Regions from separate parts of the Methylobacterium sp. GC_Met_2 genome, predicted to be linked through region 1. Evidence: predicted binding sites of a transcription regulator. Region 1 holds the regulator's gene; each other region holds the start of a gene.

Region 1 (4,522 bases):
GCGCAGGTGGCCGCGCCGATCCTGACACGGACCACGATCGGGCCGCTCACCGGGACGATCGAGGCACTCGACGAGCGCGAGGTCGGCGCCCGGCTGGTGATCCGGGTGGACAGCTTTGCCGGGCTCGGCCCGGAGGTGCGGCCGGCCCGGGTGCGCGTCTCGTTCCGCAAGACGCCGATCCCGCGGCCGGGCGAAACCATCGCGGCGACTGCGCGCCTCCTGCCGCCTCCGGAGGCGGCCCGGCCCGGCGGCTACGACTTCGCCCGGGACGCGTATTTTCAGGGGATCGGCGCGGTTGGCTCGCTCGTCGGCGCCGTCAAAATCCGAGCCCCCACGGAACCGCCGCCCCTGCGCCTGCGTCTCGCCGCGATGCTGGACGAGGCCCGCAACGTCCTGACCCGCCGGATCGCCGAGGCCGAGGGCGGCCAGGCGGGGGCGGTGGCGGCCGCCCTGGTGACCGGCAAGCGTGGGCTGATCGGCCCGGCCAGCAACGATGCCCTGCGCGCCGCCGGCATCTACCACGTGGTCTCGATCTCGGGCCTCCACATGGTACTGGCCGCTGGCGTGGTGTTCTGGCTGGTGCGGGCTTTCCTCGCATTGATCCCCCACTGCGCCGTGTTCTGGCCGATCAAGAAGATCGCGGCCGGCTTCGCCATGGTGGGGGTGAGCGGCTATTGCGCCTTCTCGGGCTGGGACATCGCCGCCGAGCGCTCGCTGATCATGACCCTGATCATGCTGGGCGCGATCCTCGCGGACCGACCCGCCCTGTCGATGCGCAACCTCGCAGTGGCCGCCCTGATCGCCCTGGCCCGCGAACCGGAAGGGCTGCTCGGCCCGAGCTTCCAGATGTCGTTCGGCGCGGTGGCCGGGTTGATCGCCTGTGCGCGGTTGATCGACGGGCGCCTGTTCGTGCGGCCCGGGGCGGGGCGAATCGGACGGCTCGTCGGGACCGGCCTCTCGGGGATCGTCGGCACCCTGGCCACGACCCTGGTGGCGCAGATCGCCACCGCCCCCTTCGCCACCTACCATTTCCAGACGGTCCAGCCCTTCGGCCTTATCGGTAACGCGCTGACCCTGCCGCTCGTCTCGCTGGTGGTGATGCCCTCGGCCGTGATCGGGTGCCTTGCCTATCCCTTCGCCCTCGACCGGCCGGTCTGGTGGCTGATGGGGCAGGCGGTGGGCGGTATGCTGGCGATCTCGCATTGGATCGCCGGGTTCGAGCGGGCCAGCGTGGTGGTGCCAGCCTTCGGCACCGGGGCTCTCGCCGCCCTCACGACAGCGCTGCTCCTGGCGACGCTACCGGTTTCGCAGATCCGCTGGTTTGCCCTGCCGCCCATCCTGCTCGGTCTCGGCCTGATGGTCCACCCGGAGCACCACGATCTCTATGTCGACCGGCAGGGCTGGGGTGCCGCGGTCCGTGGCCCGGATGGACAGCTCGCGATCCTCGGCAGCCCTTCGGGCTTCGTGCTGGAGCAATGGCTGAAGGCGGATGGCGACGGGCGGCGGCTCGACCGCAGCTCCGGCGCGGCGCCCGGCGGTCGCTGCGACCGGCTCGGCTGTACCGCGCTTCTCCCGGACGGACGGGCCGTCGCCCTGGTCCGCGACCGGCGCGCCTTCCCAGAGGATTGCGCCCGGGCCACGGTGCTGATCACGAGCCTCATGGCGCCGCCGACCTGCGCGGGGCCTCTGGTGATCGACCGCCGGGTGCTGGCCACGCACGGGGCCGTCGCTCTGCGTGCTGTTGGAAACGGGTTTACCGTACGCAGCGCCCACGGTGACGACCGGTCCGCCCCCTGGCGTCCGAGGCCTGCCCATACGAATCTCGAACCGACGGCGGATCCCCCCATCGCGGCGGCCGGCGGCATGGCGCAGCCCGAAACGCTGCAGGCCCCGGCGGCGGACGTCGCGATCGACGCCCCCGCCGAACCCCTTCAGTAGCGGCGAACGAGGCTCACCAGCCGCCCCTGGATCTGGACCCGATCGGGGCCCAGAACGCGCGTTTCGTAGGCTGGGTTGGCAGCCTCCAGGGCGATCGAAGAGCCGCGGCGGCGCAGGCGCTTGAGCGTCGCCTCCTCGTCGTCGATCAGCGCCACGATGATGTCGCCGGTATTGGCGGTGTCCTGCTTGCGGATCACCACGAGGTCGCCGTCGAGGATCCCTGCTTCGACCATCGAATCGCCGCGCACCTCCAGGGCGTAGTGCTCGCCGCCCGCGAGGAAGTCCGGCGAGAGCGTGATGGCATGGCTCTGGTTCTGGATCGCCGAGACCGGCGTCCCGGCCGCGATCCGACCCATGACGGGGATCGAGATGGCCCGGCCGGAATCGTCGATCATCCGTGCGCTCGCCTGCATGGGAGGCGTCGCCGGCTGTCGGGACTTTCCGCCCTCAACCACGCTCGGGGTGAAGCGGCGCGGCTCCGGAGTGGGTGCCGCCGCCTGCGCCATGCTTTCGGGGATGCGGATCACCTCGATGGCGCGCGCCCGATTCGGCAGCCGGCGCAGGAAGCCGCGCTCCTCCAAGGCCGTGATCAGCCGGTGGATGCCCGATTTCGACTTGAGATCGAGCGCATCCTTCATCTCGTCGAAGGAGGGGGGAACGCCGCATTCCTGAACGCGGCTCTGGATGAACCGCAGGAGGTCAAGCTGCTTGCGCGTGAGCATCGACGGGGGCCTCGCGGCTTTGCGGACCGCCCCGAGGCGGCCTCTGAAACAAATCGCGAACAGGTTAAACGTTCCGCAAGTGTTCTGCAAGCACGTTATGGCCACGCTGTCGGGTCGATCGGCGATCGTGTCGATCCGCGGCCGGTTCGAACGCGGTGCGCCTACGGCCAGCCGCACCGAAGTTGCCACACTCCTTCGTGCCGGTCAGGCCTCCTAGTCCGGAACCGGGACATGCCGAACTCGTGCGACGCGGTGGGGCCGGACGCCAGGGGGCTGTGAGCGCCCGGCGCGGGCGATGCGAACCACAAACGCATTGACGGCGCAAGCGGAGCCGTTTCAATGCACCTTGCGCCTCGCCGGGGAGCGCAGCGGGGCGATATCGGGCTTGGGATGACGAGGATGCGAAAGCGCGCGGCTCCAGGGCCCCTCCGGCTCTCCCTCGGCGCCCTGATCCTGGGTTCGGCGCTTGCCGGCTGCACCACCGGGTTCGCCTACATCTCCCGGAACTACGTGGCGCTCACGCCGCAGGTGGTCACGATCGGCTGCAAGGAACCCTACGAGGTCTACGACAACCGGCAGCTGCGCCGGATGCTGGTCGTATCCAACGCCCTGCGCGAATATGCCGGCTGCAACCTGAGTGAAGTCCGCATCGATCCGGAGCCGGGCGCGACCCGGGTGACGCGCTTCCGCACGGCCGCCCGCGCCTATCTCGACGAGACCGTGCGCGAGGATTGCCGGATCACCGGCGAGACCGTGTTCGATTCCCTGAAATCGGAGTTCGCCTACGCCTGCGACGCGCCGGTCGAGCGGCGCGGAACGGTGGTGCCGCGTCTGCCGGGCCGCAACCCGGGTGCAGCCCAACGCTGAGCCCGCCCGCTCAGGTCCCCGGCTTCGGGAAGGTGCGTTCGGTCGCGTCGCCGGCTGCCGCCAGGAGGGCACGCGCGAAGGCGCGGGCCTCGGCCCGGTCCAGCACGATGGCCGCGGTAACCGGCCCGCCGCCGAGATCGGACAGGGCGAGTTCCAGCCGCACCCCATCGGGCACGGCGCTCGCCTGAAGGCTCCAGCCCGAGCCCCGATCCGTGCTCTGTGCCATCGCATACTCCTCCCGCGTGTCGGGAAAACGCCGCAGGCGTCCGCCGGAACCGCCCTGGCCCGGGGCTGTTCCCGAGCCGTGCCCAGCGCCTCCCTGCCTCGCCTGAACGCGTTCCTCAAGACCGCAGGCCCCGGACTCGTCGTGATGCTTGCCGACACGGATGTCGGAAGCCTGATTACGGCGGCCCAGAGCGGCGCCCGCTGGGGCTACTCGCTGCTGCTCCTGCAGATCCTGCTGATCCCGATCCTGTACGTCGTCCAGGAGCTGACGGTCCGGCTCGGCACCGCCACGGGGCGTGGCCATGGCGAGCTGATCCGCGCGCGTTACGGGCCGGTCTGGGCCTGGATCTCCTATGGTGGCCTCGTGGTCGCCGGGATCGGCGCCATCGTCACGGAATTCTCCGGCATTGCGGGGATCGGCGACCTGTTCGGGGTACCGCGGCTCGTGAGCCTCGGATTGCCGGCCCTTCTGCTCCTCGGGCTCGTCTTCACCGGCGGCTACCGGCGCGTCGAGGTCGTGGCTCTGGCGGTCGGCCTGTTCGAGCTGGTCTTCATCGGCCTCGCCATCGCGGCGCGGCCGAACCTGGGCGAGATCGCCACGTCTTTTGCCCACATACCGCTCGGCGACGGTCAGTACCGGGTGCTGATCGCCGCCAATATTGGAGCGGTGATCATGCCGTGGATGATATTCTACCAGCAATCGGCGATCGTCGACAAAGGCCTCGGCTGGGACCACGCGCGCAACTCGCGGATCGACACCCTCGTGGGAG
Region 2 (4,522 bases), on a different contig from region 1:
ACCTCGGCCTGCTCGCCCCGCGCGGCTCGCTCTACGTGACCCGCCCGACGCTGGCGACCTTCTCGTCCAACCGCGCCACCCTGGAGGAGGCCGCCGCCCGCCTGTTCGCGGTGGTCGGCAGCGGCGCGGTGAAGATCGCGGTCAACGCCACCTACCCGCTGGCCGAGGCGCAGCAGGTGCATCGCGACCTCGCGGGCCGGGAGACCACCGGCTCGATCGTGATGCTGCCGTGACACCCGGCGCCTCCGACCTGCTCCTCGTGATCGACGTGCAGGTCGATTTCCTTCCGGGCGGGGCGCTCCCCGTCCCGGAGGGCGACGCGGTGGTCGAGCCGATCAATGCGCTGCAGGGCCGCTTCCGGAATGTGGCCCTGACGCAGGACTGGCACCCGGCCGACCACGTCTCCTTCGCGGACAACCATGCCGGGCGGGCCCCGTTCGAGCGCGTGGCGCTCCCCTACGGCGCGCAGGTTCTGTGGCCCCGGCACTGCGTCCAGGGCAGCCCGGGCGCGGCGTTCGCGCCGGGGCTCGCCACCGACCGGGCGGGGCTCGTGATCCGGAAGGGGCTGGATCCCCGGATCGACAGCTACTCGGCCTTCCTGGAGGCCGACCGGACCGCCCGCACCGGGCTCGCCGGGGCGCTCCGGGAACGCGGGATCACCCGGGTCGTCCTGTGTGGGCTCGCCACCGATTTCTGCGTGGCCTGGAGCGCACTGGATGCCCGCGCGGCGGGCTTCGACGTCTGCGTGGCGGCGGATGCGGTGCGCGGGATCGACGTCGAGGGGTCGCTCGCCGACGCCTGGGCGCGGATGGAGGCGGCGGGCGTCCTCCGGATCGCGGCGGCGGAGATCGGCTGAGCGCCCGCATCGCCCGGGAGGCGAACCGCCGCACGGCAGGCGGGCGACCGTCCCGGCCCCGAAGCGTTGGCCCGGCTCCAGCATCCGACAGGAGCCAGCATGTCAAGCAAGCACCCCAAGACCGCGACCCCCACGGATGCCGACCTCAAGGGCAATCCCGGCATCGGCACCTCGAAGGGCATGAGCGGCGCCGACCCGGCGGATCTGCAGGCCGATTCGACCTTCGAGGGCGACGTGGACAACGAGACGAAGGTGGATGGCGGCATCGACCCGGATCACCGCCCGCGCAAGAACGCCTGAGCGTTCGCAACCTCACGTCGGCCCGAGCGCCGGATGGGCGCCCGGGCCTGCGATTCGTTCAGCGGACCGTGTTGCGGGCCGGAGCCTTCCGCCCATGCGGGGTGGGCGCGACGGTCGGAGCCGCGATGGAGCTGGTGACGATCCGATCCTCGTCACCGGGGGTTGGCACGTAGAGGCGCCCGGGGCTCGCGGTGTTGCCCATCAGGAGCGCCGTGTTGGAGGCGCCAAAGGCGGCATTGCCATCCGCGAGGGCGGCGCCGGCCGGGAGGGTCAGGGTCAGCGCGCAGGCGGCGATCAGCGAAGCGGGCTTCGACATGGGGGAGGGTCCTTCCATTCCGGCGGCGCCCGTCCGTACGGTGCCGCACGCCGTGTCCTCAATCTGGGGTGGCCTCGCCGGACCGAAAGTGCGGCATCGCACAATAGGCGCCGCGTCGCAGCATAAGACTTGTAACCTAAAATTGATCAGACGGCTAAATCTCTAATCCGAGTTGCATCGGCGCCTCATCCTCCCCCTGGGCGAAGCCCGACAGCGACACGCCGATCAGCCGCGCGCTGCGCCGCAGGGGAAACAGTCCGGCGAGCAGATCGAGGCCGATCCGCTCCAGGCTCGCCCGGTCGGGCACGGGGGCGACGAGCGACTTCGCCCGGGTGACCTGGGCAAAATCCGAGAACTTGAGCTTCAGGGTCACGGTCCGGCCGCGCATGCCCTTGGCGACGGCGCCGGCCCAGACCTTGTCCAACAGGGGCGCCAGCCGGGCGGCCAGGACCTCGAAGGCGGCGGTGTCCTCCGAGAAGGTGGTCTCGGCGCCGATCGACTTGCGCACCCGGTGGGCGCGCACCGGCCGCGCGTCGATGCCGCGGGCGACCGCGTGGTAGTACGCCGCCGACGAGCCGAAGATCTCGCGCAGGCGCTCCGGCGCCCAGGCGCGCAGGTCCGCCCCGGTGTGGATCCCGAGCCGCTTCATCTTGGCCTCGGTGACCGGGCCGACCCCGTGGAACCGGCCGATCGGCAGTTCGGCCACGAAGTCCGGCCCCATGGCGGGGGTGATGACGAACAGGGCGTTCGGTTTCTTGTGGTCGGAGGCCACCTTGGCCAGGAACTTGTTGTACGAGACCCCGGCCGAGGCCACGAGCCCGGTGCGCTCCAGGATCTCGGCCCGGATCGCCTTGGCCACGGCGGTGGCGGTGGGCAGCCCCAGAAGATTCTCGGTGACGTCGAGATAGGCCTCGTCGAGGGCCACCGGTTCGATCAGCGCCGTGTGCCGGGCGAAGACCGCGCGGATCTCCTCCGAGACCCCCCGGTAGACCTCGAAGCGCGGCTTCACGAACAGCAGGTCCGGACAGAGCCGCCGGGCGGTGGCCGACGGCATGGCCGAGCGGACGCCGAACGTGCGCGCCTCGTAGCTCGCCGCCGCCACCACGCCCCGCTCCCGCGAGCCGCCCACCGCCAGGGGTTTGCCGCGCAAGGACGGGTCGTCGCGCTGCTCCACGGAGGCGTAGAACGCGTCCATGTCGATGTGGATGATTTTTCGGAGCGCGACCTCCGGATCCATCGCCGCCTCAAAGATCCGCGGTTAGTTCCCGTTCTGTTCTGAAAGAGCGCGGCGGAGCGCTGGGGTCAAGGCGTGTTGAATGGGGCTCAACAGGGAAGTTCCACCCAGCCACCTCATCCTGAGGCGCCCGCGTCAGCGAGCCTCGAAGGAGGGCTCCAGGGATCGCGCGGCCAGCTGGAGGGCTTCTTCGAGGCCTGCGCTACGCTCCAGCGCCTCAGCGACTGTGCCCATTCCGTCAGGCGCGCTCAGTCGAGTCCGCCCAGGACACGCACCCGGGCCCATTCGGCCTCGGTCACCGGCTGCACCGACAGGCGGGAATTGTTCACCAGCACCATGTCGGCGAGCGCCGGATCGGCCTTGATGGCGTCGAGCGTCACCGGGCGCGGCAGCGCCTCCAGGGCGCGCACGTCGACCATGCCGAAGCGGCCGGTCTCGTCGGTGTGATCCGGGTAATAAGGCCGGATCACCTCCACGAGGCCGACCACCGCCTTGCCCTCGTTCGAGTGGTAGAAGAAGCCCTGCTCGCCGACCTGCATGGCCATCAGATGCTTCTTGGCGAGGTGGTTGCGCACCCCGTTCCAGAACGTGCCCACCGCGCCGGCCCGCATCTGCTGGTCCCACGACCAGGTCGCGGGCTCGGATTTGAACAGCCAGTACGCCATCGCCGCATCCCCACCGGCCGCCCGGTTCGGCGGCGCACCCGTCTTGAAGCCTGTCACACAACGCCCGCCGCGCCGTCGCCTGCGGCGGGAGGGCTCCCGGTGATCGGACGTTGTGTGAGAGGCTCTTAGAACTGAGCCCGATCGCGTGGCAATCGCGCGCGGCTCTAAGCCCATGTTGTGGCACGCGCTCTCGCGTCGGACCGGAGTCCACTTCGGCGGTGCGCGCGCGAGCGGCCCCCGATCGCGTTGCCACGCCCCCCTCCGGCATCCTGCGCGTGCCGCGAACCCGTGGCACCGCGCAGCATGCCGGCTCGGTCAGGGAGCAGACTATGCCGACCCGTACTTCGCGCCATGGGGTGTAGACCGTGGCTGTTGTTCAAATATTAAACTCTAATCATTAGTAATTCTATCAACAAAGCCATGTAACTACCGCTGATTGTTCATATGCTGACCGTGATCGGCTGCTTCGTCGGGGAACACAACTTGTGGTTAGTGGCCCTCGCGGCCATGGTCTGCGCGCTGGCGAGCGCGACCGCGACCGGGCTGCTCGCCCATGCCGGGCGGGCCGGCGGGCGCAGCCGCTACACGTGGCTCGCCGTCGCCGCGGTGGCGGGGGGCTCGGGGATCTGGGCCACGCATTTCCTGGCCATGCTCGCCTACGCGCCGGGTCTGCCCTCGGGCTACGGGATCGGCCTCACGATCCTGTCCTACGCCGATGCCGTCGCGATCACCGGGCTCGGCTTCGCCCTGGCGGCCATGGGGGGCCGGGCGCGGGCGGCGGTCGGCGGTGCCGTCGTGGGCGGCGGCATCGCGGCGATGCACTACACCGGCATGGCCGCCTATCAGGTGCCGGGGCATCTGATCTGGAACCCGGCGGTGGTCGCCGGCTCGGTGGTGGTCGGCGCCGTGCTGGGCGCCCTGGCCCTGGTGGCGGGCCTGTCGGCCGTCACCGTCCGGGGCCGGGGCCTCGGCGCCGGGCTGCTGCTCCTGGCGATCTGCGGCCATCACTTCACCGGGATGGCCGCGGTGACCATCCTGCCCGATCCCACGGTGGCGATCCCCGCGAGCGCGATCCGGACCGAATGGCTCGCCGCAGCCGTCGCCCTGGCCAGTTCGCTGATCCTCCTGCTCGCCGGGGCCGCCCTCCTCCT
Region 3 (4,522 bases), on a different contig from region 1:
GCGCTCCGCCTCGTGGTCGAGCGCGAGATGGAGATCGAGCGGTTCAAGCCGCGCGAGTACTGGACGCTCATCGCCACGCTGACGACCGCCGACGGCGCCACCTTCGAGGCCCGGCTCGTGGGCGCCGACGGCAAGCGCATCCAGCGCCTGGATGTCGGCACGGGCGAGGAGGCGGCCGCCTTCAAGCGCGATCTCGAACTCGCGACCTTCCAGGTGGCGAGCGTCGAGGCCAAGCCCGCCAAGCGCCATCCGCAGCCGCCCTTCACGACCTCGACCCTCCAGCAGGAAGCCTCGCGAAAACTCGGGATGGCGCCGGCCCAGACGATGCGGGTCGCCCAGCGCCTCTACGAGGGCGTCGATGTCGGCGGCGAGACGGTCGGCATCATCACCTATATGCGGACCGACGGCGTCGACATGGCGCCGGAGGCGATCCAGGACGCCCGCCGGGTGATCGGCAAGGAGTTCGGCGACCGCTACGTGCCGGACGTGCCGCGCAAGTACACTGTCAAGGCCAAGAACGCCCAGGAGGCCCACGAGGCGGTGCGGCCGACCGATATGGGCCGCCTGCCGAAGGCCGTCGCGCGCCACCTCGAGCCCGAGCAGGCCAAGCTCTACGACCTGATCTGGACCCGCACCATGGCGAGCCAGATGGAATCGGCCGAATTGGAGCGCACCACCGTCGATGTCACCGCGAAGGTCGGGCCGCGCCAGATCGATCTGCGCGCCACCGGCCAGGTTGTGAAGTTCGACGGCTTCCTGGCGCTCTACCAAGAGGGCAAGGACGACGAGGAGGACGAGGAGAGCCGCCGCCTGCCGCCCATGAAGGCCGGCGATCCGCTCAAGCGCGAGCGGATCAGCTCGACCCAGCACTTCACCGAGCCGCCGCCGCGCTATTCCGAGGCGAGCCTCGTGAAGCGCATGGAGGAACTCGGCATCGGCCGCCCGTCCACCTATGCGGCCGTGCTCCAGACCCTGCGGGATCGCGAATACGTCAAAATCGAAAAGAAGCGGCTGCAGCCGGAGGATAAGGGCCGGCTCGTCACGGGCTTCCTGGAGAGCTTCTTCCGGCGCTACGTCGAGTACGATTTCACCGCCAGCCTGGAGGAGCAGCTCGACCGGGTCTCCAATGCCGAGATCGACTGGCGGGCGGTCCTGCGCGACTTCTGGCGCGACTTCTCCGCCGCGATCGGCGAGACCAAGGAGTTGCGCGTCACCGACGTGCTGGAGGCCCTGAACGGCCTGCTGGGCCCACATATCTTCCCCGACAAGGGCGACGGCTCGAACCCGCGCACCTGCCCGACCTGCGGGGCCGGCCAGCTGTCGCTGAAGCTCGGCAAGTTCGGCGCCTTCATCGGCTGCTCGAATTACCCGGAGTGCAAATACACCCGTCAGCTCTCGGCCACGGGGGTCGATGGCGACGGGGACGGCTCGTCCGCCGAGGGCGGCCAGCCGGGCGTGCGGGTGCTGGGCAACGATCCCGTCACCGGTCTGCCGGTGACGCTGCGCGACGGGCGGTTCGGTCCGTTCGTCCAGCTCGGCGAGGCCTCCACCGAGAAGGACGCCGCGAAGCCGAAGCGCTCGTCGCTGCCGAAGGGGGCCAGCCCCTCCTCGGTCGATCTGGAGAAGGCGCTGGCCCTGCTGTCGCTCCCCCGCGAGGTGGCGCGCCATCCCGAGACCGGCGAGCCGATCCTGGCCAATCTCGGCCGGTTCGGGCCCTACGTGCAGCACGGGAAGACCTACGCCAATCTCGGCAAGGACGACGACGTGCTGGAGATCGGCGGCAACCGCGCCATCGACCTGATCGTCGCCAAGGAGCAGGGCGGCGGACGCGGGCGCCCGGCCGCCGATCCGGGCCGGCCCATCGGCAAGAACGAGACCAGCGGACGCGACCTCGTGGTCAAGGCCGGCAAATACGGCCCCTACGTCACGGATGGCGAGGTCAACGCCACGCTGCCGAAGACGATGGCCGCCGAGGCGCTGACGCTCGACGAGGCGATCGCGCTGGTGAATGCCAAGCGCGCCGCGGGCGGCGGCAAGCCGGTCAAGCGCGGCGGCGCGCGGAAGACCACGGCCAAGCCCACGGCAAAAACGTCGTCCCGTGCGGCCAGCGGCGACAAGACGACGGCCAAGAAGGCACCCGCGAAAAAGCCGGCCGCTAAAAAGGCGCCGGCGAAGAAGACGGGGGCTGGCTGAACGCACCTTGGGGTGGAGGAGACGGTGATCCCATCCACCTCCTCATCCTCAGGACTCCGCTGCGCTCGGGCAGTTCTGGATGAGGCGGAGGGTTGGACGTCGAACGGAATTCGCTCCGGTTCACGCCTGCCGGGAGCACGTCACGGATCCTGTCCGGCTCAGACCAGATAGGTGATCGTCGCCGCGACCGCGGTCGCGAAGGTCGCCAGCGCGATCGTGGTGGCGTTGACCAGGGCGCGCGCAGTCGGAATGCCGGCCGCATCGTCGTCACATCCGAAGGCGGCGCCGGCCGCATGCTCGAAGCGAATCAGCGTCAGGCGACGGGCCTCGATCGCGGCGTCACTCATGGACTGAGCCTCCCAGGACTGCAGCCCGCTGGCCACGGTCAAGTTTTATCTTCGCCAATAACGTCGCGCGTTCGGAACCGTTCCGGCGGAGATCTACTGTGATCCGGCGGTTGCGTCGCGAGAAAGCTTTAACCCATTGTTGTGCAACACTGCGATGACGCGCGGCCGAAAGGTCCCGTACGGGCGCGCCGAACAGCCCCTCGCTCGCGGCGGCGCAGCATGCGATGATAGCGCCGCGTCGCCAGAGCGAAACGCTCCAGGCGAATGGCTTTGATGTTTCCGTTTTGTTCCGCTATGTTGCGGGGATGAAGGCGCATGCTCCACGACCCCAGATCCGTCTGCGCGATTCCGAGCCGGCCGACGCGCCGCGCCCGCGGAGGCCGCGCGTGAGCGATCCGGCACGCGACATGTTCGGGCCGGGCGGGAAGGGCTCGGCCGCCCGTTCGCCCGAGCCGCGGCGGCGCCTGGAGGCCACGGCCTCGGTCACAGCGCTCGCGGCCGCCGAGCCCGAGGCCGGCTACACCGCCTCCGACATCGAGGTGCTGGAAGGCCTGGAGCCGGTCCGGCGCCGGCCCGGCATGTATATCGGCGGCACCGACGAGCGGGCGCTGCACCACCTCTTCGCCGAGGTGATCGACAATTCCATGGACGAGGCGGTGGCGGGCCATGCCAGCTTCATCGAGGTCGAGCTGGAGGAATCCGGCTCCCTCGTGGTGACCGATAACGGCCGCGGCATCCCGGTCGACCCGCACCCGAAATTCCCCGGCAAGTCGGCGCTGGAGGTCATCATGACCACGCTGCACGCCGGCGGTAAGTTCGACTCGAAGGTCTACGAGACCTCGGGCGGCCTGCACGGCGTCGGTATCTCGGTGGTGAACGCGCTCTCCGACCTGCTCGAGGTCGAGGTCGCCCGCAACCAGACCCTCTACCGCCAGACGTTTTCACGCGGTCATGCGCAGGGGGCCTTGGAGCTGGTCGGCCGGGTTCAGAACCGGCGCGGCACGCGGGTTCGCTTCCATCCCGACGCCGAGATCTTCGGCTCGCTGAAGTTCGACCCGCGCCGCCTGTTCAAGATGGCGCGCTCGAAGGCCTACCTGTTCGGCGGCGTCGAGATCCGCTGGCGCTGCGCCCCCGCCCTGCTGGAAGGGCTGGCGGACGTGCCGGCGGAGGCGGTGCACCGCTTCCCCGACGGGTTGCGCGACTATCTCGCCCGGGACATCGAGGGCAAGGAACTCGTCACCGAGGCGATGTTCTCCGGCAAGATCACCAAGCCGGGCTCGCACGGGTCGCTCGAATGGGCGGTGGCCTGGATGGTCACCGAGGACGGGTTCTCGCACTCCTACTGCAACACGATCCCGACCCCCGAGGGCGGCACCCACGAGGCCGGCCTGCGGGTCGCCCTGCTGCGCGGCCTGCGCGAGCACGCCGAGCGGGTGAACCAGGCCAAGCGCATGACGGCGGTCACCACCGACGACGTCATGGCGACCTGCGCGTCGATGCTCTCGGTGTTCATCCGGGAGCCGGAGTTCCAGGGGCAAACCAAGGACAAGCTCGCCACCGTGGAGGCGCAGCGCATCGTCGAGACGGCGGTGCGCGATGCCTTCGACCATTGGCTGGCCGCCTCCCCGGCCCAGGCCAACAAGGTCCTGGATTGGGTGATCGACCGCGCCGAGGAGCGCCTGCGCCGCCGCCAGGAGAAGGAGGTCGCCCGCAAGAGTGCCACCCGCAAGCTGCGCCTGCCCGGCAAGCTCGCCGATTGCTCGGCGGCCGGCACCGCGGGCTCGGAGATCTTCATCGTCGAGGGTGATTCGGCCGGCGGTTCGGCCAAGCAGGCCCGCGACCGGGCGACCCAGGCGATCCTCCCCTTGCGCGGCAAGATCCTGAACGTCGCCTCGGCGAGCCGGGACAAGCTCGGCGCCAACCAGCTGATCTCGGATCTGACCCTGGCGCTCGGCTGCGGCACCGGGACGGCCTTCCGCGAG

Evidence for each region. Region 1 encodes LexA, which represses DNA repair genes until DNA is damaged. Its sites were predicted from a motif close to TGTTCNNNNTGTGTTCNG; they were not measured.
Region 2: the regulator LexA is predicted to act here: its motif matches at 2,733-2,750, upstream of dinB (DNA polymerase IV).
Region 3: the regulator LexA is predicted to act here: its motif matches at 2,815-2,832, upstream of parE (DNA topoisomerase IV subunit B).

The regions. Positions count from the first base shown of each region.
Region 1 covers NZ_JALNUM010000017.1:7,508-12,029, reverse strand. Annotated here, with positions in the region: gene OXS49_RS08750 (ComEC/Rec2 family competence protein) at 1-1,938, shown strand, start outside; gene lexA (transcriptional repressor LexA) at 1,932-2,660, opposite strand; gene OXS49_RS08740 (hypothetical protein) at 3,060-3,527, shown strand; gene OXS49_RS08735 (hypothetical protein) at 3,538-3,753, opposite strand; gene OXS49_RS08730 (divalent metal cation transporter) at 3,832-4,522, shown strand, end outside.
Region 2 covers NZ_JALNUM010000034.1:16,156-20,677, forward strand. Annotated here, with positions in the region: gene OXS49_RS13865 (quinone oxidoreductase) at 1-233, shown strand, start outside; gene pncA (bifunctional nicotinamidase/pyrazinamidase) at 230-856, shown strand; gene OXS49_RS13875 (hypothetical protein) at 956-1,156, shown strand; gene OXS49_RS13880 (hypothetical protein) at 1,215-1,472, opposite strand; gene dinB (DNA polymerase IV) at 1,627-2,709, opposite strand; gene OXS49_RS13890 (EVE domain-containing protein) at 2,955-3,371, opposite strand; gene OXS49_RS13895 (EAL domain-containing protein) at 3,816-4,522, shown strand, end outside.
Region 3 covers NZ_JALNUM010000006.1:8,319-12,840, forward strand. Annotated here, with positions in the region: gene topA (type I DNA topoisomerase) at 1-2,193, shown strand, start outside; gene OXS49_RS03745 (hypothetical protein) at 2,352-2,540, opposite strand; gene parE (DNA topoisomerase IV subunit B) at 2,927-4,522, shown strand, end outside.